Regions from separate parts of the Agrobacterium sp. NPDC058088 genome, predicted to be linked through region 2. Evidence: riboswitches for the same ligand, from Rfam matches in the RefSeq annotation. Region 2 holds a riboswitch; each other region holds the start of a gene.
The links. A riboswitch is a leader RNA that binds a small molecule or an ion and turns the genes downstream of it on or off. The one in region 2 is predicted to bind thiamine pyrophosphate.

Region 1: linked by a shared signal. The riboswitch ahead of thiC (phosphomethylpyrimidine synthase ThiC) and the one ahead of ACFVTJ_RS12545 (ABC transporter permease) in region 2 are both predicted to bind thiamine pyrophosphate.
Region 3: linked by a shared signal. The riboswitch ahead of thiB (thiamine ABC transporter substrate binding subunit) and the one ahead of ACFVTJ_RS12545 (ABC transporter permease) in region 2 are both predicted to bind thiamine pyrophosphate.

What each region holds. Positions count from the first base shown of each region.
Region 1 is NZ_JBHVSU010000009.1:168,714-176,313, forward strand. It holds gene ACFVTJ_RS20800 (amino acid--[acyl-carrier-protein] ligase) at 1-261, opposite strand, end outside; gene ACFVTJ_RS20805 (acyl-CoA dehydrogenase family protein) at 266-1,447, opposite strand; gene ACFVTJ_RS20810 (acyl carrier protein) at 1,447-1,698, opposite strand; TPP riboswitch at 1,881-1,992, shown strand; gene thiC (phosphomethylpyrimidine synthase ThiC) at 2,088-3,911, shown strand; gene thiO (glycine oxidase ThiO) at 3,913-4,917, shown strand; gene thiS (sulfur carrier protein ThiS) at 4,886-5,083, shown strand; gene ACFVTJ_RS20830 (thiazole synthase) at 5,088-5,861, shown strand; gene ACFVTJ_RS20835 (P1 family peptidase) at 5,950-6,954, shown strand; gene ACFVTJ_RS20840 (winged helix-turn-helix domain-containing protein) at 6,957-7,352, shown strand; gene modC (molybdenum ABC transporter ATP-binding protein) at 7,321-7,600, opposite strand, start outside.
Region 2 is NZ_JBHVSU010000003.1:553,379-560,978, forward strand. It holds gene thiD (bifunctional hydroxymethylpyrimidine kinase/phosphomethylpyrimidine kinase) at 1-339, opposite strand, end outside; gene thiE (thiamine phosphate synthase) at 336-998, opposite strand; gene ACFVTJ_RS12535 (hydroxyethylthiazole kinase) at 985-1,725, opposite strand; gene ACFVTJ_RS12540 (ABC transporter substrate-binding protein) at 1,722-2,672, opposite strand; gene ACFVTJ_RS12545 (ABC transporter permease) at 2,669-3,454, opposite strand; TPP riboswitch at 3,580-3,682, opposite strand; gene ACFVTJ_RS12550 (pilus assembly protein) at 3,881-5,170, shown strand; gene ACFVTJ_RS12555 (alpha-glucosidase) at 5,195-7,189, opposite strand; gene ACFVTJ_RS12560 (carbohydrate ABC transporter permease) at 7,201-7,600, opposite strand, start outside.
Region 3 is NZ_JBHVSU010000009.1:9,148-16,747, forward strand. It holds gene ACFVTJ_RS20095 (ABC-F family ATP-binding cassette domain-containing protein) at 1-1,815, shown strand, start outside; gene ACFVTJ_RS20100 (VOC family protein) at 1,912-2,304, shown strand; TPP riboswitch at 2,350-2,460, shown strand; gene thiB (thiamine ABC transporter substrate binding subunit) at 2,498-3,511, shown strand; gene thiP (thiamine/thiamine pyrophosphate ABC transporter permease ThiP) at 3,531-5,156, shown strand; gene thiQ (thiamine ABC transporter ATP-binding protein) at 5,153-5,869, shown strand; gene ACFVTJ_RS20120 (M48 family metalloprotease) at 6,124-7,600, shown strand, end outside.

The DNA.
Region 1 (7,600 bases), on a different contig from region 2:
GCCGCAGAAGGAATGGACCGTGCCAGCAAGCTGCGGGAAGCTCTTCATGTAACCGCTCTTTTCGAAATAGGCGCGGTTGATGCCGGGCGGAAAACGGATCGCCTCGGCGCCATCGCCACAGCCCGTGCGGTCGATCAGTCGCTCGAATGCGGCAATCACGTCCTCGAACTGGCCGCTGCGTCCATAAAGACCGTCCACACCCGTTTCAATCAGCAGGCCTTCTTCGAACAGTCGATCGAGGAACGATGTTTGCATGTCCATGGTCTTATCCCAAGAGGCTGGTGTCCTGCCTGTGAACCAGCAGGAGATTGGCGGAATTGCCGAGAATGCGATCGTTGGAAATCATCAGGCGGGCGGAATGCGCGTCGCGCAGGTGTCGGCCGAGGCTGTAGGGCGTGCCGTTCTTGTAGCCCATGATGCCGCAGACCAGCATGGCGTGGTCGATGATCTCGAGAATGGTTTCCGAAGAGCAGATCTTCACATTGTTCATGGCCACCGCAAACGCCATCGACATCAGTTTTTCGGCGTCGCTCTTGGTCTCTTCGTAAGCCTTGATACCGGCTATGATGTTGGATTTCACCACCTGCAGCTTGGTGGAAACCTCGGCAAGGCGGATCGCGCCGGGAGGAGCCGTTCCGGGCGATTTGCGGGCCGCGGTTCTGACAAAGGACTGGGCGCGCAACACCGCATCCGACGCGATGCCATACCAGACGGCGCTCCACAGCAGATGCGAGCTTGCAAGCATGGATTGTGCAGCGATTTCCGCGAAAGGCTTTGGGAAAATCTGCACCGCCGGCGCTTCGCCTCGGAACAGGAAGCCATCCGAACAGGTGCCACGCATGCCGAGCGTATCCCAGACATGGGTCTTCTCAAGCGTGTATTGGTTTTTTAGAAATACGGTCATCACCTGATCGGCGGGCGCGGCATCCTTGTGGGCGCGCGAGGTGATGAGGATCGCATCGGCATTGCTGCCATAGGAAATAACGGTGGCGTCCTTTTCCAGCCGGCAGCTTTCCCCTTCGACTTCGATCGCGCAGATGGAGTTGCGCAGATTGCCGCCGATGCCGCCTTCAGTGGTAGCGGAGCCGAGCAGAAGCTGTTCGTTGGCAACGCGGCGCATGAAGCCCGCATGCCATTCGCTTTCCACGCCGTGTTCCACCAGGCTGGACAGCTTGATGTGATGCATGGCGAAAATCATCGCCGTTGCCGAACAGGCTTGGCCGAGCCGGGCGCAAATGTCGGCAATCTCCTGAACGGAAGCGCCTTCGCCGCCGAGCGAGGCGGGTACCTGAATTCCCAGCAGGCGTTCCTGCCGCAGGGCGTCGACGGCTTCCTGTGGGAAGCGGCCGGTGACATCCACCTCGTCGGCATGTTTGGCGGCAATGATCGCGACACGGCCCGCGCGCGCGGACAGCGTTTCATCCTGCGGCGCAACGGTCATGTTCATCAGGCTGCCTCTTTACCATCCAGGATGAGCTTAACGGTGTCTTCGATGGCCTTGATGCTGGCGAAGGACTTGCGGTTCAGCAGGTTATCTGGAAACTCGATGTCGAAAGCTTCTTCGATTCCCAGCATCAATTGCACCGATGCGAAGGAAGAAAGGCCCGCTGCATAAAGATCGGCTTCGTCTGCAATCGTATCTACGGGGGTGGGAAGCTGGCCGAATTTTGCTAGTATTTCACGAATAGTCGCATTCATTCCGACGTATCTCCAATGAAATCAACATTAGGAAGGTTTGTGCTTATCGTTATGCCGCAAACGATAATATTCACCTAAACCGTTAGGTTAATTACAACTAACGGCAGCATGCGCCATTCCCGCACCTTTGCCAAGCTTTGATAGGCGGCCTTGACAAAATGCGGGCGGTGTCTTTTCCTGTGGCCATTCACCAGGGGTGTCCCGTCAAGGGGCTGAGATTCTGCTTTCATGCGCAGTGACCCGTTGAACCTGATCCAGTTCATACTGGCGTAGGGACGGTGCAAAGACCTGATGTCGGGCGGGCGCATGGCGTTTCGTATCGGCGCACGGGTATTTTCCATCATTCCGGCTCGAACTGGGTCTCCACTGTCAAACTTTGGAGCCTCAAGATGAATATCGCTGCCAAGACTATCCCGCTTACGGTCACCACCGGACCGCATGCCGCCTCCACGAAAATCCATAAGCCCGGAATTTTGCATCCGAATATCCGCGTGCCGATGCGCGAGATCGCGGTGCACCCGACGGCGGGCGAGCCGCCGGTGACGGTCTATGATTCCTCCGGCCCTTATACCGATCCTGCTCATACAGTCCTGATCGAAAAGGGTCTGCCGCGTCTGCGTCACGAGTGGATCGTCGCGCGCGGCGATGTTGAGGCCTATGAGGGACGGCATGTCAAACCGGAAGATAATGGCTTCGCCACGGGTGAGCGCCTGACACCAGAATTCGGAGTGCGCAATCAGCCTTTGAAAGCGACGGCTGACAAGGCCGTGACGCAGCTTGCCTATGCACGCGCCGGTATCATCACGCCGGAAATGGAATTCATCGCCATCCGCGAAAATCTCGGTCGCGAGGCCGCAAAAGAAAAGCTCGTGCGTGACGGCGAAAGCTTTGGTGCGCATATTCCTGATTATGTCACGGCGGAATTCGTGCGTCAGGAAGTGGCGGCCGGTCGCGCCATCATTCCCGCCAATATCAACCATCCGGAACTTGAGCCGATGATCATCGGCCGTAATTTTCTGGTGAAGATCAACGCCAATATCGGCAATTCCGCCGTCACCTCCTCCATGGCGGAAGAGGTTGAGAAGATGGTTTGGGCGATCCGCTGGGGTGCGGATACCGTCATGGACCTTTCGACCGGCCGCAACATTCACAATATCCGCGAATGGATCATCCGCAATTCGCCGGTGCCGATCGGTACCGTGCCGCTTTATCAGGCTCTGGAGAAGGTCAACGGCATTGCCGAAGACCTCAATTGGGAAGTGTTCCGTGATACGTTGATCGAACAGGCGGAGCAGGGGGTGGATTATTTCACCATCCATGCAGGCGTCAGGCTGCATTACATCCCACTCACCGTCAACCGCGTCACCGGCATCGTTTCGCGCGGCGGCTCCATCATGGCCAAGTGGTGTCTGCATCACCATAAGGAAAGTTTTCTCTATGAGCATTTCGAGGAGATTTGTGACATTTGCCGCGCTTACGATGTCTCCTTCTCCTTGGGTGACGGTTTGCGGCCCGGGTCTATTGCCGACGCCAATGATGCGGCGCAGTTCGCGGAACTGGAAACGCTGGGTGAACTGACGCAGATCGCCTGGGCAAAGGATTGCCAGGTGATGATCGAAGGCCCCGGCCATGTGCCGATGCATAAGATCAAGGAAAACATGGACAAGCAGCTGAAGACCTGCGGTGAGGCGCCTTTCTATACGCTGGGGCCGCTGACCACGGACATTGCGCCGGGTTACGACCACATTACCTCGGGTATTGGCGCGGCAATGATCGGCTGGTTCGGCACCGCCATGCTTTGTTACGTGACGCCCAAGGAACATCTTGGCCTGCCTGACCGCAACGACGTGAAGGTGGGCGTTATTACCTACAAGATTGCCGCCCATGCCGCCGATCTTGCCAAAGGCCATCCCGCTGCACAGGTGCGTGACGACGCCTTGTCACGTGCAAGGTTCGAGTTCCGCTGGGAGGATCAGTTCAACCTGTCGCTCGACCCGGACACGGCGCGGTCCTTCCACGACGAGACGTTGCCGAAGGAGGCGCACAAGGTCGCGCATTTCTGCTCCATGTGCGGGCCGAAATTCTGCTCAATGCGGATTTCCCACGATATCCGTGCCGAGGCGCAGAAGGAGGGGCTCGAGGCCATGGCGGCGCGCTTTAAGGAAGGCGGCGAGCTTTACATGCCGCTTCCGACGCCCGCGAGCGCCGAATAGGATGCGTGTTCTGATCAAGGGAACGGGGGTCGCCGGACTGACGGCGGCCTTCGAACTGGCGCGGAGTGGCGTTGCCGTCGAGATCTCGGAGCGCAATTCTGAGCCTTCTCGTGGGGCGTCGTTCTATGCAGGCGGCATGCTGGCGCCCTGGTGCGAGCGTGAAAGCGCGGAAGAGGCGGTTCTGACACTCGGCAAGGTGGCGCTTGACTGGTGGGATGACGCAACTCCCGGCCTTGTGGTTCGCAACGGCACGCTGGTCGTGGCGCCCGCCCGCGACAAGGTGGAGCTGTCGCGTTTCGCATCGCGGACAAGCGGCTATCGCTGGGTGGATGAGGCTGGAATCGCCGCTCTGGAGCCCGACCTTGCCGGTCGCTTCCGCTCCGGGCTCTATTTTGCGGATGAGGGACATCTCGATCCGCGCCTTGCACTGAAGTCACTTTATGAGCGGCTTTGCGGCATGGGTGTGCGGTTTCATATGGGCGTTTCGGTGGACGAACAGCGGTTCGACCGGGTGGTCGATTGCACCGGACCTGCGGCAGTGGGAGAAATTCCCAACCTTCGCGGGGTTCGGGGAGAGATGCTTTACCTCGCCACGTCGGAAGTTTCCCTCTCCCGTCCCATCCGGCTGCTGCATCCACGCATTCCGCTCTATATCGTGCCGCGCGAGCCCGGCCGCTTCATGGTGGGCGCGACTATGATCGAGACTGACTATGCCAGCGCCATTTCCGCCCGCTCGATGATGGAGTTCCTGAATGCCGCCTATGCCGTGCACCCTGCCTTCGCGGAAGCGGAAATCATCGAAACCGGCACGGGCCGACGTCCTGCCTATCCCGACAATCTGCCAAAAGTCACGGAGGATGGTCGGACCATCTTCATCAACGGTGCGCACCGGCACGGCTTTTTGCTCTCGCCATCCATGGCGCGGCAGGCGGTGCGGATTATTTGCCAAAATCTATCTCAAAAGGAACAGGATCATGAAACTTCTTGTCAATGGCGACGAGCTTGATCTCGCCACTGAAACGCTGGCTGGGCTGCTCGCCAGCCTCGATTACGAGGGCGACTGGCTGGCGACGGCGGTCAATGGCGATCTCGTGCATTCGGAAGAACGCGCCGATTACGTGCTGAAGGCTTTCGACCGTGTCGAAATCCTCTCGCCGATGCAGGGAGGCTGAGCCCATGCTGACGCTTTATGGTCGCGAGGTCTCGTCCCGTCTTCTGCTTGGCACGGCGCGTTATCCATCCCCTGCCGTGCTCGCGGATGCGGTGCGGGCGAGCGATACGGATATTCTGACGATTTCGCTGCGCCGGGAGATGGCAGGCGGCAAGAAAGGCGGCCAGTTCTTCGAGCTGATTCGCGAGCTGGACCGCCACATCCTGCCCAATACCGCCGGTTGTCATACCGTCAAGGAAGCGGTGCTGACCGCGAAGATGGCGCGAGAGGTTTTTCGCACCAACTGGATCAAGCTGGAGGTCATCGGTCATCATGATACGTTGCAGCCCGATGTCTTCGCGCTTGTCGAGGCGGCTAAAATACTTTGTGACCAGGGGTTTGAGGTCTTTCCCTATATGACGGATGATCTCGTCGTCGCCGAAAAGCTGCTGGAGGCCGGCTGCAGGGTGCTGATGCCCTGGTGCGCGCCGATCGGCAGCGCCATGGGGCCGCTCAATCTGACCGCGCTGAAATCGATGCGGGCACGGTTTCCCGACGTGCCGCTCATCGTCGATGCCGGTATCGGCCGTCCGTCCCATGCGTTGACCGTGATGGAGCTTGGTTATGATGCCGTTCTGCTCAACACGGCGGTTGCGGGCGCGGGCGACCCGGTCGGCATGGCGACGGCTTTCGCCCAAGCCATTGAGGCCGGTCATCAGGCCTTCAGGTCCGGGCCACTGGAACCGAGGGATATGGCTGTGCCTTCGACACCCGTGATCGGAACGGCGGTTTTCTCCTGAGGGCGGCTTTTCGCCAGAGGCGGGGACGGCACCTTTTGCGTTGACAGTACGCTGCGGCGGCGGGATACCGAAAGAAAAGGGGAACGGCATGGCGGCAGGTAACAATCTTATGACGGATATTGACGGCGTGTCGGTCGGCAATGTTACCGATCTCTCCCTCGGCTCCGGCGTCACGGCGATTGTTTTTGAAAAGCCCGCCATCGCTTCCGGCTCGGTTCTTGGCGGAGCGCCGGGTGGGCGCGATACCGCTCTCCTCGATCCCGCCATGACGGTTGAAACCGTGGATGCCTTGGTATTGTCAGGAGGTTCAGCCTTCGGGCTGGATGCGGCGGGCGGCGTTCAGGCCGGGCTGCGGGAGATCGGTCGTGGGTTGCAGGTGGGTTCCACCCGCGTGCCCATCGTGCCGCAGGCGATCCTGATGGATCTGCTGAATGGCGGGAACAAGGACTGGGGGCTGCATTCGCCCTATCGCGAGATGGGATATGCGGCCTTCAAAGCGGCGGGCCGCGCTCCCTTTTTGTTAGGGACGGTCGGTGCCGGAACGGGAGCGACCACCGCCACTTTCAAAGGTGGGCTTGGTTCTGCAAGTGCCGTCAGTTCCGGTGGATATAAAGTGGCGGCAATCGTCGCCGTCAACGCGCTTGGCTCCGCCACCATCGGCATGAGCCGCCATTTCTGGTCCGCACCGTTCGAGGTAGAGGGTGAATTCGGCAGTTGCGGTTTTCCGGACCGTTTTACAGCTGACGATACCGCGCTGCGTCTCAAGGGTGTCAATCTCACCGCGACGACCATCGGTGCGGTGGTCACCGATGCCGTATTGACGAAGGCGCAGGTCCATCGCCTCTCCATCATGGCGCATGATGGGCTGACGCGCGCGGTGCTTCCCGCCCATTTGCCGAGCGACGGCGATACCATGTTTGCGGCAGCGACGGGCGAAAGGCCGCTTCAGGGCGGTACTCATTTTGCCGAGCTTTGCTATCTCGCCACAACGGTGATGGCGCGGGCCGTGGCGCGTGGGGTCTATGAGGCAACGGCGCTGCCGGTGGAGGGGGCGCAGCAGGCCTATCGTGACATTCATGGCCGGGGCGCCTGACCATGAGTGAGACGCGCCCCTTGCTGAAGCCCGTCCTGCGGATCGACTTTCCGCCGGGCGAGCGTCTGGGCCACGGCAAGATCGAACTGATGGAACTGATTGTCGAGACGGGTTCGATCTCGGCTGCGGGGCGGGCGATGGACATGTCCTATCGGCGCGCATGGCTACTGGTGGATGCGCTGAACCACATGTTCAGGCAACCGGTTATTGAATCGCAGCGCGGCGGCAAACAGGGCGGCGGCGCAGCGCTCACCGCCTTTGGCGCGGAATTGCTGGAGCGCTATCGAAGCATGGAAAAGCGGATGAACGAGGCCCTGCGCGCGGATATCGACTGGCTGGAGGCCAACCGCAATGCCGAAGATGCGCTCAATAGGGATCGAGAGCCGCAGACTTTATGATCGCATGCACCGGTTTTCCGGGTTCCAGTTGCAACCGCTCGCGGGACAGGTCGGTGATGCGCGACTGGATGATATCGCCGCCGCAATCCACCTGGATCGTCACCATTCCGTCCCCGCTCTCCGAGATATCGGCGACGTGGCCTTCGAGAATGTTGAGCGCACTGAGACCTTCCGGCTTTACCAGAGCCAGCATGACATCGCGTGCAGGTATCAGCACCCGTGCAGGGATGCCGGCTGTTGCCTTCTTT
Region 2 (7,600 bases):
CCGGTCACCTGACGTTGCCACCATGACAGGGTCAAGCACCACCGGTTGAGATTGCCGCCGAAGCCGTTCCGCGATGGCGGCGATGGTTTCGATCCGCGAGACCATGCCGATCTTCACGGCATTGACAGCGAGATCGGAAAAAACCGCATCCATCTGCGCGACAATCGTGGCGACCGAAATATCCTCCACAGCGGTCACGCCCTGCGTGTTTTGGGCGGTGATGGCGGTGATGACGCTGGCGGCATAGGCGCCGAGTGCGGAGAAGGTCTTGATATCGGCCTGGATCCCCGCACCGCCACCGCTGTCAGAACCGGCAATCGTCAATGCAATTGAAGTCATGGCTGTCTCGCTTTCAGCGCCGCGTCTATTGCAGAGCGGAAGTCCTTGGTTGCGCGGGCGATATCGGCTGCGCGGAAAATGGCGGAAATGACTGCTACCCCATCCGCACCAGCGGTGACGACGGCAGGCACGCGAGCAAGATCGATACCGGCGATTGCGCCAACCGGCATATCCGGCCGCCACTCCTTCAGCAGGGCACGCAGCATCGTAAAACCGTCGATACCGACCGGTTTGTCCGGATTGACCTTGGAAACGGTCTCAAAGACGCCGCCTATGCAGGCATAGTCGGCGGGCATGGAAGCTGCCCGTTCGGCATCGACGCGGTTCTTGACAGTAAGACCGATAATTGCCCTTTCGCCGAGAATGCGCCTTGCGGTCTCCGCGTCCATGTCGTCGGCACCCAGATGCACCCCATCGGCCCCGGAGGCGAGCGCCACGTCCACCCGGTCATTGATAACAAGCGGCACGCCGGTGCCGCCGATCGCCACGCGAATGGCGCGGGCGTTTTCGATCATCTCTCGCGTCGAGCCGTGTTTGTCGCGATATTGCAGGATGGTTGCCCCGTTGAGTGCAGCCGCCAGAGCAAGTTCCGGCAACGCTGCGACGTCGGAAAGACTGGCATCGACCAGCGCGTTGAGGCGATAATCAACCTTGTTCATGCTCAATCCTCGCATGCTTCATGATATCTTCACTGGAAATCTCGGAAAGCGCATCCAGAAATGCCGGTTCGAATGTGCCAGGGCCTTTGGCCTGCTTCGCGGCGAGTTCGGCAGAAACGCCCGTCACTGCGAGGGCGGAAGCCGCTGCTGCCAGCGGGTCTTTTTCCACTGCCATAAAGGCGGCGATGACACCGCCCGAAAGGCAGCCCGTGCCCGTTACCTTCGCCATCCAGGGATGCCCGTTGACGATGCCGACGTTGCGGGTTGTGTCGCGAAGATGATCCACCGGCCCGGTCTCGATCCTCACCGTATTCGGCACGTCGCCGATCAGGCTCATTTCTGCGCGGTTGCCACGGACGATCGTCGGGGAAAGGGTGATGAGTTCGCGTGCAAATCCCAGCCGGGACGGCGAGTAATCGCAATGGACGGGATCAACGATCCACGGCTTTCCAGCTTGGTTGGCGATCTCGATGGCCAGTCGGATGACCTTGCGCCGTTCGGCATCCAGCGTGCCGAGATTGACGGTAAGTGCATCCGCCTTGGTAACGAAGCTCTCGATTTCTTCCATCGAGGTCGTCATCGAGGGAATGCCGCCGATGACGGTGATGCCGTCGGCGGTGAATTTCTGCACCACGGTGTTCATCAGGCAATGCACGCGCGGACGGGTCTGGCGCACACGCTCGAGAATCTCGGCGGCCTTTGCCGCTGTCGGAAAATCGCCGCTCATGGCTGTTGCAACTCCACGGCGATATCGTCCGCTGCGGGGGCCTGCTTGATCAACTGCATCTCCTGCATGAAGGCGCCGAAACGGGCGTAACGGGCGCGGTCGAGTGCTGCAGGGCGCTTGGCGAAACGTGGCAAGGTGTCGAAGAAGGCCTGTTTGTTCAGGGCATCGTCAAGGTTCGGATAGGCCTTGATGAAAAGCTGCCAGGCGTCCTGCGGATGGTTGGTAATAAAGATCGCGGCCTGCTCCACGGCGGAGAGGAAACGCGGCAGGCGGCTGTCCTTTACAAGATCGGTGGGGGTGACGAAGATCAGCTCGTCATAGGCCGGCACGCCATGTTCCTCGGGGAAAAAGGAACGGCCCTCGTGGCCTTCGAGTTTCATCTGCGTCAGCTCGAAATTGCGGAAACCACCCAGAGTGGCATCCACCTTGCCAGCGATCAGTGACGGCGAAAGCGAGAAATTGACGTTGACGAGTTCGACATCATCCTTCGTCAGGCCGTCCTTTTCCAGCATGCGCTTCAGCATCGCATCCTCGAAGCCGGAAACGGAAAAACCGACCTTTTTGCCCTTCAGGTCCTTCAGGCTCTTGATCGGCCCATCGGCGAGAACCGTGACGGTGTTGAGCGGGGTTTCAACCAGCGTTCCGAAACGGACGAGCGGCAGACCGGCTTCATGGTCGAGATAGAGGTTCGGCTGGTAATGCACACCGATATCGGCCTGCTTTGCCGAGACGAGGCGCGGCACGGCGGAGGGATCGGCAGGCGGCACCAGTTCCACTTCCAGCCCAGCCTCGGTGAACAGGCCGCGTTCCTTGGCTATCACCATCGGTGCATGATCAGGGTTCACGAACCACTCAAGCAACACGGTCAGCTTGTCGGCGGCCTCAGATTGCATGGGCGCAAGCACGCTTGCCGCTGCGATGGCGAGGGAAAGAAGAGTTCGTTTCATGGTGCCGAAAGTCTCCGTAAATATCTGAAAGGAATGTTGTGTTCTGTTTCTTTGGCCCAGGGGGCGAGATTGGCTGTCGCCCGGTCCACGATCAGCCTGAGCACCACGGCCATGACGGCCAGAATGGCCATGGCGGCGAACATGGTATCGGTCTGCATACGGGCATTGGACTGGATCATCACGAAACCAAGCCCGGCCGATGAGCCCACCCATTCGCCGATGACGGCGCCGAGGGGGGCGAGCGGCGCCGCCACCCTCAAGCCCGAAATCAGCGAGGGAAGCGCCAGCGGCACGCGCAGCCGGGTGAGGATCTGCCAATGGCTCGCTTGTGTCAGCGAGGCGGCGTCGAGAATGGCGCGGTCCGTGCGGTTCAGGCCATCGGTGAAAGCCGACGCGATGGGAAAGAAGATGATGATCGCCGTCATCACCACTTTCGAAGCCATGCCGAAGCCAAACCAGAGGACGAGGATGGGGGCGAGTACGAAGACCGGAAAGGCCTGCAACACCAGGACCATGGGCCAGACGAGGCGGCCGAAGCGCGGGGTGGCGGCAATCGTGAAGGCGACGAGGACACCGGCGCTAACGCCTGCCGCTAGCCCGAGCGCCATTTCGCCAAGCGTCACCGTGGCTTGACCGAACAGGAAGCCCGGCTGTCGCAGGAAGGCGGACGCAACATCAGCGGGCGACGGCAGGATGTAACGGGGCGGCGCAAACAGCCATGTCCCCGTCTGCCACAGAAGCAGCAGAAGACCGACACCGTTCAGCGCATGGGTGGCACGCATGAGCCGGGCCTCAGACGCAAACGCACCATGTGCGAAGGACGGAAGGTTTCAGCATCATCGGTCGTCTCCAGCTGTGGCAATCACGGAGATCAGGCAGAGCGGAGAAGAGAAAGGGCAGCGCCTCCAGGGCGCGACAGTTCCGTTCCTACGCCGGCATGACCCGGATCAGGTTCAAGGGTCCGGCTCAACGCCATCTCAGCACCGTGCGGTACTCCCCTCGGAAGAGCTTGTTTTGTAGGTCAAGTTTTAAAAATGTCAACGTCCCCGCCGAGGATGCTTTGTCAGACGTGATCGCGTTCAGCCGTCTTTCATCGGCCTATTAGTTATTAAGGAAATTAGATTTATCGAAAATTAGTTATCTCTCGAAACTGCCTTTCAATATTGGACGACTATTTTGACCCCCGGGGAAAAATTACGGGGACGACGTTGAAAACCTTCTGGCAGGATAAATCGGGAAATTTCGGCATTCTCAGCGCCCTGTTGATGGTGCCTCTTATTGGTGTCGCGGGCGTGGCTCTTGATGTGGCGCACGGCATGACCGTGAAATCGGACCTGCAGATGGCCGCCGATGCCGCGGCCCTCGCGGTGGTGTCCGACACCTCGGCGAGCGTTCACAAGGCAAAGGAAATGTCTGGTGATGGGGTCATCACGCTTGGTGGCGATGAGGCCTCCGCATTTTTTGAAGGCAATGAGAGAGCCAATCCCGACTACAAGCTGCTGTCCCTCGACGTATCGGTTGTCAAGCACGGCAATGCGATCGAATCGGAGGTCAACTTCAAGGCGTCCGTCGGCACGACGCTTTCACGGATACTTGGAGAGGATCTCGTCACCGTTGCGGGCAGGGCGACCGCCAAATATGAGACGGAAACATTCAGCGACTTCTATGTCCTTCTGGATAACACCCCGTCGATGGGCGTGGGCGCCACACCGGCCGATGTCGCAACGATGGTTGCGAATACCAGCGACAAATGCGCGTTCGCCTGTCACATCGTGAAAGACGGTGTGGTTGACACGAACAGTTATTATTACAAGGCTAAAAGCCTCGGGGTGACAACGCGCATCAACGTGGTCGCAAAGGCGACGGCAAGCCTCATGGACACGGCGAAGTCCATGCGCAAAAGCAGCAATCAATATCGTATGGCAGTCTATTCCTTCGGAGAGAAAGCCGAAGACACGAAGCTGCTTGAAGTCGTGCCGTTGACGTCGGATCTGGCGACAGCCAAGAAAAAAGCCGCTGAAGTCGACCTGATGTCGATCCCCAAACAGGGGTTCAACAACGACCAGCAGACCGATTTTGACCGGGCCCTGACCCAGATTGGCGACAAAATTGGCAATTCTGGAACGGGCGCAAGTTCGGCGAGCCCCGAGAAGATCGTCTTCTTCGTCACTGATGGCGTCGGCGATAGCTACAAGCCGTCTAGCTGCACTAAAAAAACGACGAGTGGCCGCTGCCAGGAGCCAATCGACGTGAAATATTGCACGAAGCTGAAGGAAAAGGGTTTTCGGATTGCAGTGCTCTACACAACCTATCTGCCGCTACCGACAAACGGTTGGTACAACACCTGGATCGCACCCTTCCAGTCGGAAATCGGCACACGCATGCAGCAATGCGCTTCTCCGGGCCTGTTCTTCGAGGTCAGCCCGTCGCAGGGTATCAGCGACGCGATGACCGCGCTTTTCAAGAAGGCCATCACATCACCGCGCTTGACGGGGTGATGGAAAGACGAACTTGGCTATCGTTCAGCGGATGTTGCGAACCTGTTCAAACAGCTGACGATGGCCGCTATCGGCACGATAAAAAACCGCAGGCTCGCCGAGCGGCGCTGCAACGGTGACCTCTTGCCCGCCGCGGTACTGCGTGCCACTCCACAGGTGCACCCATTCGCCATTGCCCGGCAAATAGAGCGAGCGTTGCGTTTCGCTCGCCTTCCAGACCGGTGCGACCAGCATATCCGCGCCATAGAGATAGCAGTCCTGAATGGCATAGGTTTGCGGCTCATTCTCGTAATGCAGGAAAAGCGGCCGCTGCACCGGCAGGCCCGTCTTTGCCGCCTCGGCGGAAAGCGATTTCAGATAGGGAGCGAGCGCGACATAGACTGTCGTCATGCGGGCGAAATGGGCGAGAACCTTTTCGTCCTGATCGATCTGCAGATTGTCGCGCGGGCGGTTGCCCTCATGGGTGCGCATGACCGGCGTGAAGGCGGCCATTTCCGTCCAGCGCATGATGAGCTCCGCGGTGCGGACATTGCCGAACAGGCTGGTGTAACCGCCGATGTCGGAATGATGATAGGCATTGCCCATGAGCCCGGAGGAGAGTGCGCCGCAAATGACGGTGACAAGTCCATCATGACGGGAGAAGTCGACGGACTGGTCGCCGCCCCAGATCAGCGGGCAATGGGCCTGCACGCCGGTGAAACCAGCCCGCATGAAGAACAGCGCTTCGCCAGTCTTGCCACGACTTTTGACGCCCTCCGCGTTAACCTCGGCCCAGAGCTTGGGCCAGGCATTGTGCATCAGCTTGGCGTCGACGCCGTTCGAAAGCTGGATGTTGATCGGCAGATATTCGCCGAAATCCGCCATCCAGCCGGACAGGCCGAAATCGAGCATGTTTTTGCCGATGATCTCTTCGGCAAACCAGTCGGCAGCGGCCTGATTGGTGAAATCGACCACGCCGCAATCGAACTCGCCGAAATCCACCAGCGCCGTTTTGCCCTCGGCGTCCGTGGCGAAATAACCAGCCGCTTCAGCAACCGGGAAGAGCGGGCCGTCGACGCAGAGATAGGGGTTCACGTAACCCAGAAAACGGATACCTTGGTCGGCTAACTCGGCGATCTTCTGGCGCAGATGCGGGTAGCGGGTCTCATTTGCCTGCCAGTCCCAGAAGAGGCGGGCGCCGAAGGATGTCTGCCGAAGCCCCACCCAGTCCTCGCACCAGAGGCCGGACACCTTCGTGCCGGCCGCGCGGATTTTCTCCAGCCGGGCAAAGGAGTTGACGCCATCCTTTAATCCGATGATCGCGCCGTTATAGATCCAATCAGGCAGTTGCGGCTGACGCCCGAACCGCAGCGACAAGGCGGAGATGATATCGGTGAAACTGTCACCGGCGAAAAATTCGATCTTTTCAGGGATGGCCCAGATTTCGATCTCGTGGAAATCACCATTGCGGAAATCGAAGACCGAATAGGCGCTCGTTTCTACATGCAGCGCGTATCTACGCGATGAAAGGTAGGTCGGCTGCGGATAGTTGGTGTTGTAATAATCACCGCCCGCCTTGCCGCTGACGTCAGACTTGAAGGTGATTTCGGTCGTCTTGTCGCGACCCACACCTGGCTCGGAGGTCCAGAGCGGGAAGCGCCTTCCGCGCATGTCGAAATAGGACATCTGCTCACCGCCGCCCCAGACATGCTCCTCCGTTTCCGCAAAGACGCGCAGCCAGAGACGGTTGATGGTCTCATCCAGCGCCGTCAGCAGGATGGCATTCCCTTCGAGTGTCAGGCGAAGGCGAGGGGTCTGTCCCGGTGCGGAGGAAAGCGTGACGCTGTCGCCGCTCACCTCGGCGTGGCGCAGGGCGGTTCGTTCGATGACGTAGTCTTCGATATCGAAATTGCCCCGATACATATCCATCCGTTCTTTGCCGAAACCTGCGAAGAATGCCGGCTCGTGGGGCGAATGGGAAAGGATGGTGCGGTTGCCGATCGCAAGCGTAAATCCATCGTGGGTCTTTTCGAAATGCATGACTTAACCTTTTAGCCCTTGAGACCACCAGCGGTGAGGCCAGAGACAACCCGTTCCTGGAAGATGACGATGAGGATCGCGACCGGCACGATGCCGACCACCAATGCTGCCGAAATGACCGGCCAGGGGAAAGCGAACTCTCCCTGATAAAGCTGGATGCCAACGGGCAGGGTGCGCAGCGCAGGGTTGGAGTTGAAGGAGAGCGCCAGCAGGAATTCGTCCCAGGCATTCACGAAGGCGAGAATACCGGCGGTGAAAACACCAGGCGCGCAAAGCGGCACGACGACCTTGAACAGCGCGCCGATGCGGGTGCAGCCATCGATCATGGCCGCGTTTTCGAGATCACGCGGAATGCTTTCGAAGAAGGAGACCAGCATCAAGGTGCAGACCGGCAGCGACAGCACCGTGTAG
Region 3 (7,600 bases), on a different contig from region 2:
ATTCTGAAACTCGACGATATAAAGCTGACCTTCGGCGTGACCCCACTGCTCGACGGCGCCAATCTCCAGGTAGAGCCCGGTGACCGTATCTGCCTTGTCGGACGCAATGGCTCGGGTAAATCCACGCTGATGAAGATTGCTGCCGGTCTGGTCGAGGCGCAGTCGGGCGAGGTTTTCCGGCATCCCGCCGCTACCATTCGTTATCTTGAACAGGCACCGGATTTTGCGGGTTATGACACCGTGCAAGCCTATGCGGAATCGGGGCTTGGGCCGGGTGACGATCCCTATCGGGTGACCTATCTTCTCGAACATCTGGGTCTTACCGGACAGGAAAATCCGGAGAGCCTCTCAGGCGGCGAAGCGCGCCGTGCGGCGCTTGCCCGCGTCATGGCGCCTGAGCCTGATATTCTGATGCTGGACGAGCCGACCAACCATCTGGACCTGCCTACTATCGAATGGCTGGAAGGCGAGTTACAGCAGACGCGCAGTGCTCTGGTGCTGATCTCGCACGACCGGCGCTTTCTGGAGAAGGTCTCGACCTCCACAGTGTGGCTCGATCGCGGTCAGTCGCGCCGTCTCAATCGTGGCTTTGCCCATTTCGAGGAATGGCGCGACAAGGTGCTGGAAGAGGAAGAGCTGGAACAGCACAAGCTCGGCAAGGCCATCGAGCGCGAAGAACACTGGATGCGTTACGGCGTGACCGCAAGGCGCAAGCGCAACATGCGCCGCGTCGGCGAGCTTCAGGCCATGCGCGCGGAATATCGCGGCCACAAGGGTCCGCAGGGTTCCGTACAGGCAACCGTCACCGAAGGGCGGGAATCCGGAAAGCTGGTCATCGAGGCCGACGCCATCACCAAGGCTTATGGCGAGCGCGTGATCGTGGCGCCATTCTCGCTCAGGGTTCATCGGGGGGATTGCATCGGTCTCGTCGGTCCGAACGGTGCGGGCAAAACCACGCTCCTGAAGATGCTGACGGGCCAGCTTGAACCCGACAGCGGCACGGTGAAGCTCGGCACCAATCTGGAGATCGCCACGCTTGACCAGAAACGTGAGGATCTCAACCCTAACGAAACGCTCGCCCATTATCTGACCGACGGGCGTGGTGACAATCTTCTCGTCAATGGCGAAGTGAAGCATGTTACGGGTTACATGAAGGACTTCCTGTTCCAGCCGGAACAGGCGCGCACACCCATCCGCAATCTTTCCGGTGGGGAGCGCGCCCGTCTTATCCTGGCGCGCATTCTGGCCCGGCCGACCAATCTTCTCATTCTCGACGAACCGACCAACGATCTCGACATCGAAACGCTCGATCTGTTGCAGGAGATCGTGGCCGGTTTTTCCGGTACGGTCATTCTCGTCAGCCACGACCGTGATTTTCTGGATCGTACCGTCACCTCCACCATCGCGCCGGCCAATCCCGATCAGCCGGATGGGCGCTGGATCGAATATGCGGGCGGCTATTCGGACATGATGGCGCAGCGCAAGGGTGCGGCGGAAGAAAAACGCAAGGCCGAAAGGCAGGAAAAGGCAAGAGCCGTATCTTCAGCTTCGCCATCGCAGGAGCCCGTCAAGGCCAAGGGCAAACTTTCCTTCAAGCAAAAATTCGCTCTCGAAAATCTTCCGAAGGAAATGGAAAAGGCCCAGGAAGAGATCGCAAAACGCGAACAGCGCATGGCTGACCCGCAACTCTTCGCCAAGGATCAGGCGACCTTCAACAAGCTGGCGCAGGAAATGGAAAAGCTGCGCGAAAAGCTGGAGACCATGGAAGAGGAATGGCTGGAGCTGGAGATGCTGCGCGAAGAACTGGAGAGCTGAAACCAGGCGCTCTCCATTCAAGCAGCCCTTCTTCGGCCTTTGACAGGCAAGCGGAATTGCCGTTCTATGCTCGCGTTCGTTTGGAGGACGTCTGAAATGCGCATGATTTTCGTCAATCTGCCGGTCAAGAACATCGAGGGATCGAGAAGCTTTTTCACGGCCCTCGGTTTCAGTTTCAATCCGGAGTATTCCGACGACCGCACGCTGTGCATGATCGTGGAGGAGAACATCTTCGTGATGCTTCTTCAGGAGGAACGTTTTCGCGATTTCATCAATGGTGATATCGCCGATGCCAAGCGCAGCACCGAGGTTCTGACCTGCCTTTCCGCCGGGAGCCGCGAGGAGATCGACGGGATGATCGCGACCGCGCTTGCCTCCGGTGGCAGCAGCTGGAAACCGGTTCAGGACCATGGCTTCATGTATGCGGGCAGCTTTCAAGATCCCGACGGTCACGTCTGGGAACTGGTGCATATGACGGGGCAGGGCTGATCTCGGCCGTCTTGCCAATCACAGACGACGGGACTAAACCATCATCTTGATCTAACGGGGTGTCTTCTGTGCTCATGTGCAGAAGGCTGAGAGGCTTGCCAACCCGAAGAACCTGATCCGGTTCATACCGGCGGAGGGATTAGACGGCTTAAAGACAAGCGGCTACTCCTTCTCGTTTTTTGAGGAGATACCCGTGCGCCGTCGTCTTTTTCTGAATTCCGTCATTGCCGCCTCGCTGTTTCTGCCCGGTCTCGCCGCGGCTCAGGATAAGCCGGAACTGACCGTCTATACCTATGAAAGCTTCGTTTCCGAATGGGGTCCCGGCCCTAAGGTGAAGGAAGCTTTCGAGAAGGTGTGCGGCTGCAAGGTCAATTTTGTGGGTGTCGCGGATGGTGTGGCACTGCTCAATCGTCTGAAGCTTGAAGGCGCAGGATCCAAGGCGGATGTGGTCGTTGGTCTCGACACCAATCTTGTCGCAGAGGCGAAACAGACCGGTCTTTTTGACGTGAGCGGCATCGATGCGTCGGCGGCCAAAGTGCCGGGCGGTTACAAGGATGATGTTTTCGTACCCTATGACTATGGGCATTTTGCCGTCATCTATGACACGCAGACGGTGAAGAACCCGCCGACGAGCCTGAAGGAGCTGGTGGAAGGCGATCCCGCGCAGAAGATCGCCATTCAGGATCCGCGCACTTCCACGCCGGGGCTCGGCCTGCTTTTGTGGGTGAAATCGGTTTATGGCGACAAGGCGCCGGAGGCCTGGGCAAAGCTCAGGAAGCGCATTCTCACCGTCACGCCGGGCTGGTCGGAATCCTATGGCCTCTTCACCAAGGGGGAAGTGCCGATGGTGCTCTCCTACACCACCTCGCCCGCCTATCACATGGTCGCGGAAAAATCGGAGCGTTATCAGGCTGCGGCCTTTTCCGAAGGGCATTACATCCAGATCGAAGTCTCTGGTCTCCTCAAAAACGCACCGCACAAGGATCTGGCAAAGCAGTTTCTCGCTTTCACACTGACATCAGGTTTTCAGGACGCCATTCCTGAAAACAACTGGATGATGCCGGTCGCGGCCACGTCGGCACCCTTGCCCGAGGCATTTTCCAAACTCGTCGTGCCGCAAAAGACCTTCCTGATGGATCCCGAAGAGGTGGCGAAGAACCGCAAGGCCTGGATCGACGAATGGCTTTCGGCCATGAGCATGAACTGAGGAAGAGGCACGCTCGCACATGATGTTGCGTCGCGATTATCGGCGGTCAGTCATTTTCGGGACGGCGGCCTTTGCCGCCGTTTTCTTGTTCATGGCGCTCGCGGTTTTTGCGCTGCTGTCATTTGATGCCGGCCCATCCGCCGCCGGAATCATGGATGCCTATACGTTGCGCATCCTGCGCTTCACGCTTTACCAGGCGATGCTATCTACCCTTTTATCTATCGTTCTCGGTCTGCCCGTCGCTCTGGCACTCGCCCGGCGCAGAGAGTTTCCGGGAAGGATCTGGATCATCCGGCTGATGGCGGTGCCAATGGGTTTGCCGGTGATCGTCGGTGCCTTCGGCATCATCACTATCTGGGGCAGGCAGGGCGTGCTGAACAGTGCCCTTGTTTTTGCCGGTGCGGATGAGCCTTTCAGCATATACGGCCTTTCCGGCATTCTCATTGCTCACGTCTTCTTCAATCTGCCGCTTTCCGTGCGGCTGATGCTGGCCGGGCTGGAGCGCATTCCGGGAGAATATTGGCGCATGGCGGCAAGTCTCGGCATGGGGTCGGTTTCAGTTTTCCGTTTCATCGAATGGCCGGCGGTCTCGCGGCTCATTCCTGGCATCGCCGGGCTGGTTTTCATGCTGTGCGCCACCAGCTTCACGCTTGTGCTTCTTCTGGGCGGCGGGCCGGCAGCAACGACGCTGGAAGTGGCGATCTATCAGGCGCTGCGGTTCGATTTCGATCCGCAGCGGGCAATCGCGCTTTCGGTTCTGCAGATTGTGCTCACCGCAATCCTGCTTGCGCTCCTCGCCTTTTTGCCGTCACCGGAAGCGGAAATCTCCTCGCTTGGTCGCAGCATCCAGCGTTTCGACGGCAAAAGCACCGCAGCGCGCCTGTGGGACGGCGCGGCAATCGCTTTTGCTGTTTTTCTGGTCGGGTTGCCGCTTATCGCCATCGCTGTTTCGGGGTTGCAGGCCGATCTGCCGCGCCTGCTCACCGCGCCGATCTTCCTGCGTGCTGCGGCGACCAGTCTCGCCATCGCCATGCTGTCGGCAATTCTCGTCGTTTTCTGCTGCATGGCGATTATCGGCGCGCGCCAGGCCATCGGCTCCAGACGCAAGGTGGCGTGGCCTCTCCGCTTGCTTTCCGCACTGCTTGGGGCGGGCTCCTCGCTGGTGCTGCTTGTTCCGCCCGTCGTGCTTGGAAGCGGTTGGTTCCTGCTGCTTCGGATCTTCGGTGATGTCAGCTTCTATGCGCCCGTTCTCGTGGCGCTCATCAATATGCTGATGGCCCTGCCGCTGGCCATGCGGGTGATGGAGCCGGCCTTCACCAGTCATTTCCTGCGCACCGGCCGGCTTTCCGCCAGCCTCGGACTTCAGGGCTTTTCGCGGTTGCGGTTTGCCGATCTGCCGGTTCTTCGGCGGCCCATGCTGATGGCACTTTCTTTTGCCATGGCGTTGTCGCTCGGCGATCTCGGGGCGGTTGCGCTGTTCGGATCGGAAAACTTCATAACCTTGCCCTGGCTGGTTTACAGCAATATGGGGAGCTATCGCACCAATGACGCCGCCGGATATGCCTTCCTCCTCGGCATCGTTTGCCTGCTGCTTGCCGCAGGCGGTGTTTCCAGACCATCCCAATCAGCAGGGGCTCGTATATGACAGGCGACGATTTTGCCGTGGAGCTGGATAATGTCAGGCTACGGCTCGGGACGCAGGATTTCGAACTCGATTGCACCTTCCCGCAAGGTCAGGTGACGGCGGTCGTCGGTGCCTCCGGTTCGGGAAAATCGACGCTCCTCAATCTCGTGGCCGGTTTCGAGGTGCCGGACTCCGGCCGTGTGCTTATCGATGGACAGGACATCACGGCAAAGGATCCTTCGGAAAGGCCGGTTTCATCGATCTTTCAGGACAATAATCTTTTCGCCCATCTCGATATTTTCACCAATGTCGCCCTCGGCGTCAGCCCCAGCCTGAAATTGCGGGCGGAGGGCCGGCAGAAGATCGAAGTGGCGCTGGCGCGCGTCGGTCTTGCGGGTTTCGACAGGCGCCTGCCGGGTACGCTTTCCGGCGGAGAAAGGCAAAGGGCGGCGCTGGCGCGTGCCCTGGTGCGGCAAAAACCGGTCATGTTGCTCGATGAACCCTTCGCCGCGCTCGATCCGGGATTGCGGGCGGGCATGACGTCTCTGCTTCTCGACTTGCACGACGAAACAAAAAATACGGTGATTATTGTCACACATCATCCCGACGACATAAAAAAGCTGGCGCAGCGGGTGGTTTTTCTTGAGCGTGGCCGCGTTGTCTACGCAGGCGCGACCGCAGATTTCTTCGCCACACAAAATGTGAAGGCGGTCGATAGTTTTCTGAATGGCTGATCGCCTTATTTTCGACGCGTGCCGCTGGCAATCGCTTTAGATGACTTCAATGGCGCTAATTTGCACTTGCCAGTTTCAAGTTGTTGCCCGAGAAAAGATGGGAATTATTGCGTTCTTCAGGAATATTCAGGGCTTGGTGGATCGTTTTTACCGCTTTGGCATTCATCGCCCATTGGGGCGAATCGGTTATTCTGGTCTGCAATTAACGGATGATCAGGAACGTTAAGGGGCAGGCATAGAGAATGAAAAATAGCATGACTGCACAGCGGGGGCTTTTCTCCGGTTCAGGCCTTCGCCGTTCCGGCAGGCTTGCTGCGGCGTGGTCTGCACTGACGGCGTCCGCCGTGCTGCTGTCATCGTGCCAGTCCCTGTTCAGCCCGGCCTATCAGTCCACATTGCGTCCCTCGGACAATCCGCAGACCGTGGAACAGGTGCAGAAGAACGATCCACGTGCCCAGATGGGTGCACGCGAACATCCGCGTATCGTGGCAAGTTATGGCGGCGAGTATCGCGATGCCAAGACGGAACGGTTGGTCGCCCGCATTGCCGGCGCGCTGACGGCTGTGTCGGAAAATCCGCAGCAATCCTACCGCATCACCATTCTCAATTCGCCCGCCATCAACGCTTTCGCTTTGCCCGGCGGATATCTTTACGTCACGCGCGGCCTGCTGGCGCTTGCCAATGATGCGTCCGAAGTGGCGGCCGTGCTTTCGCACGAGATGGGCCATGTCACCGCAAACCACGGCATCGAACGCCAGCGCCGCGAAGAGGCGGAGGTGATTGCCAGCCGTGTGGTTGCGGAAGTTCTGTCGAGCGATCTCGCCGGCAAACAGGCACTGGCACGCGGCAAGCTGCGGCTTGCGGCCTTCTCCCGTCAGCAGGAATTGCAGGCAGACGTCATTGGGGTTCGCATGCTGGGCGAGGCCGGTTACGATCCTTACGCGTCGCCGCGTTTTCTGGATTCCATGGCGGCCTATGCACGGTTCTCGTCGGCTGATCCCGAAAACGACCAGAGCCTCGACTTCCTTTCCAGTCACCCCAACACGCCGCAGCGTATCGAGCTTGCGCGCCGCCATGCCCGCGCCTTCGGCCAGGAAGGTCAGGTCGGGGATAAGGGCCGCGACTGGTTTCTGGATGGTATAGATGGGCTGCTTTACGGGGACAGCCCACAGGAAGGTTACGTCCGCGGCCAGACATTCCTGCACGGAACGCTGGGCATCCGTTTCGACGTGCCGGAAGGGTTCGTCATCGACAACAAGGTGGAAGCCGTTCTGGCGACGGGGCCGGGCGATATGGCGATCCGTTTCGATGGCGTGGCCGATCCGAAGCAGACGAGCCTCGCCAACTACCTGACCAGCGGCTGGGTCGCGGGTCTGTTACCGGAAACCGTCAAGGAAACGCAAATCAACGGTCTGGAGGCTGCGACAGCCCGGGCGAGTGCGGATAAATGGGATTTCGACGTGACCGTCATTCGTGTCGGCCAGCAGATATTCCGTTTCCTGACAGCAGTGCCAAAAGGCAATACCCAGCTCGACTCCATTGCCAACACACTGCGCACCAGCTTCCGCAAGATGACGCCGCAGGAGATCGCCTCGCTAAAGCCGCTGAGGGTGCGGGTGGTGACGGTGAAGCCCGGTGAAACCGTGGCGACAATGGCGGCGAGGATGATGGGGACGGAGCGGAAGCTCGACATGTTCCGCATGATCAATGCCATGAGCGCGACGGCGACGC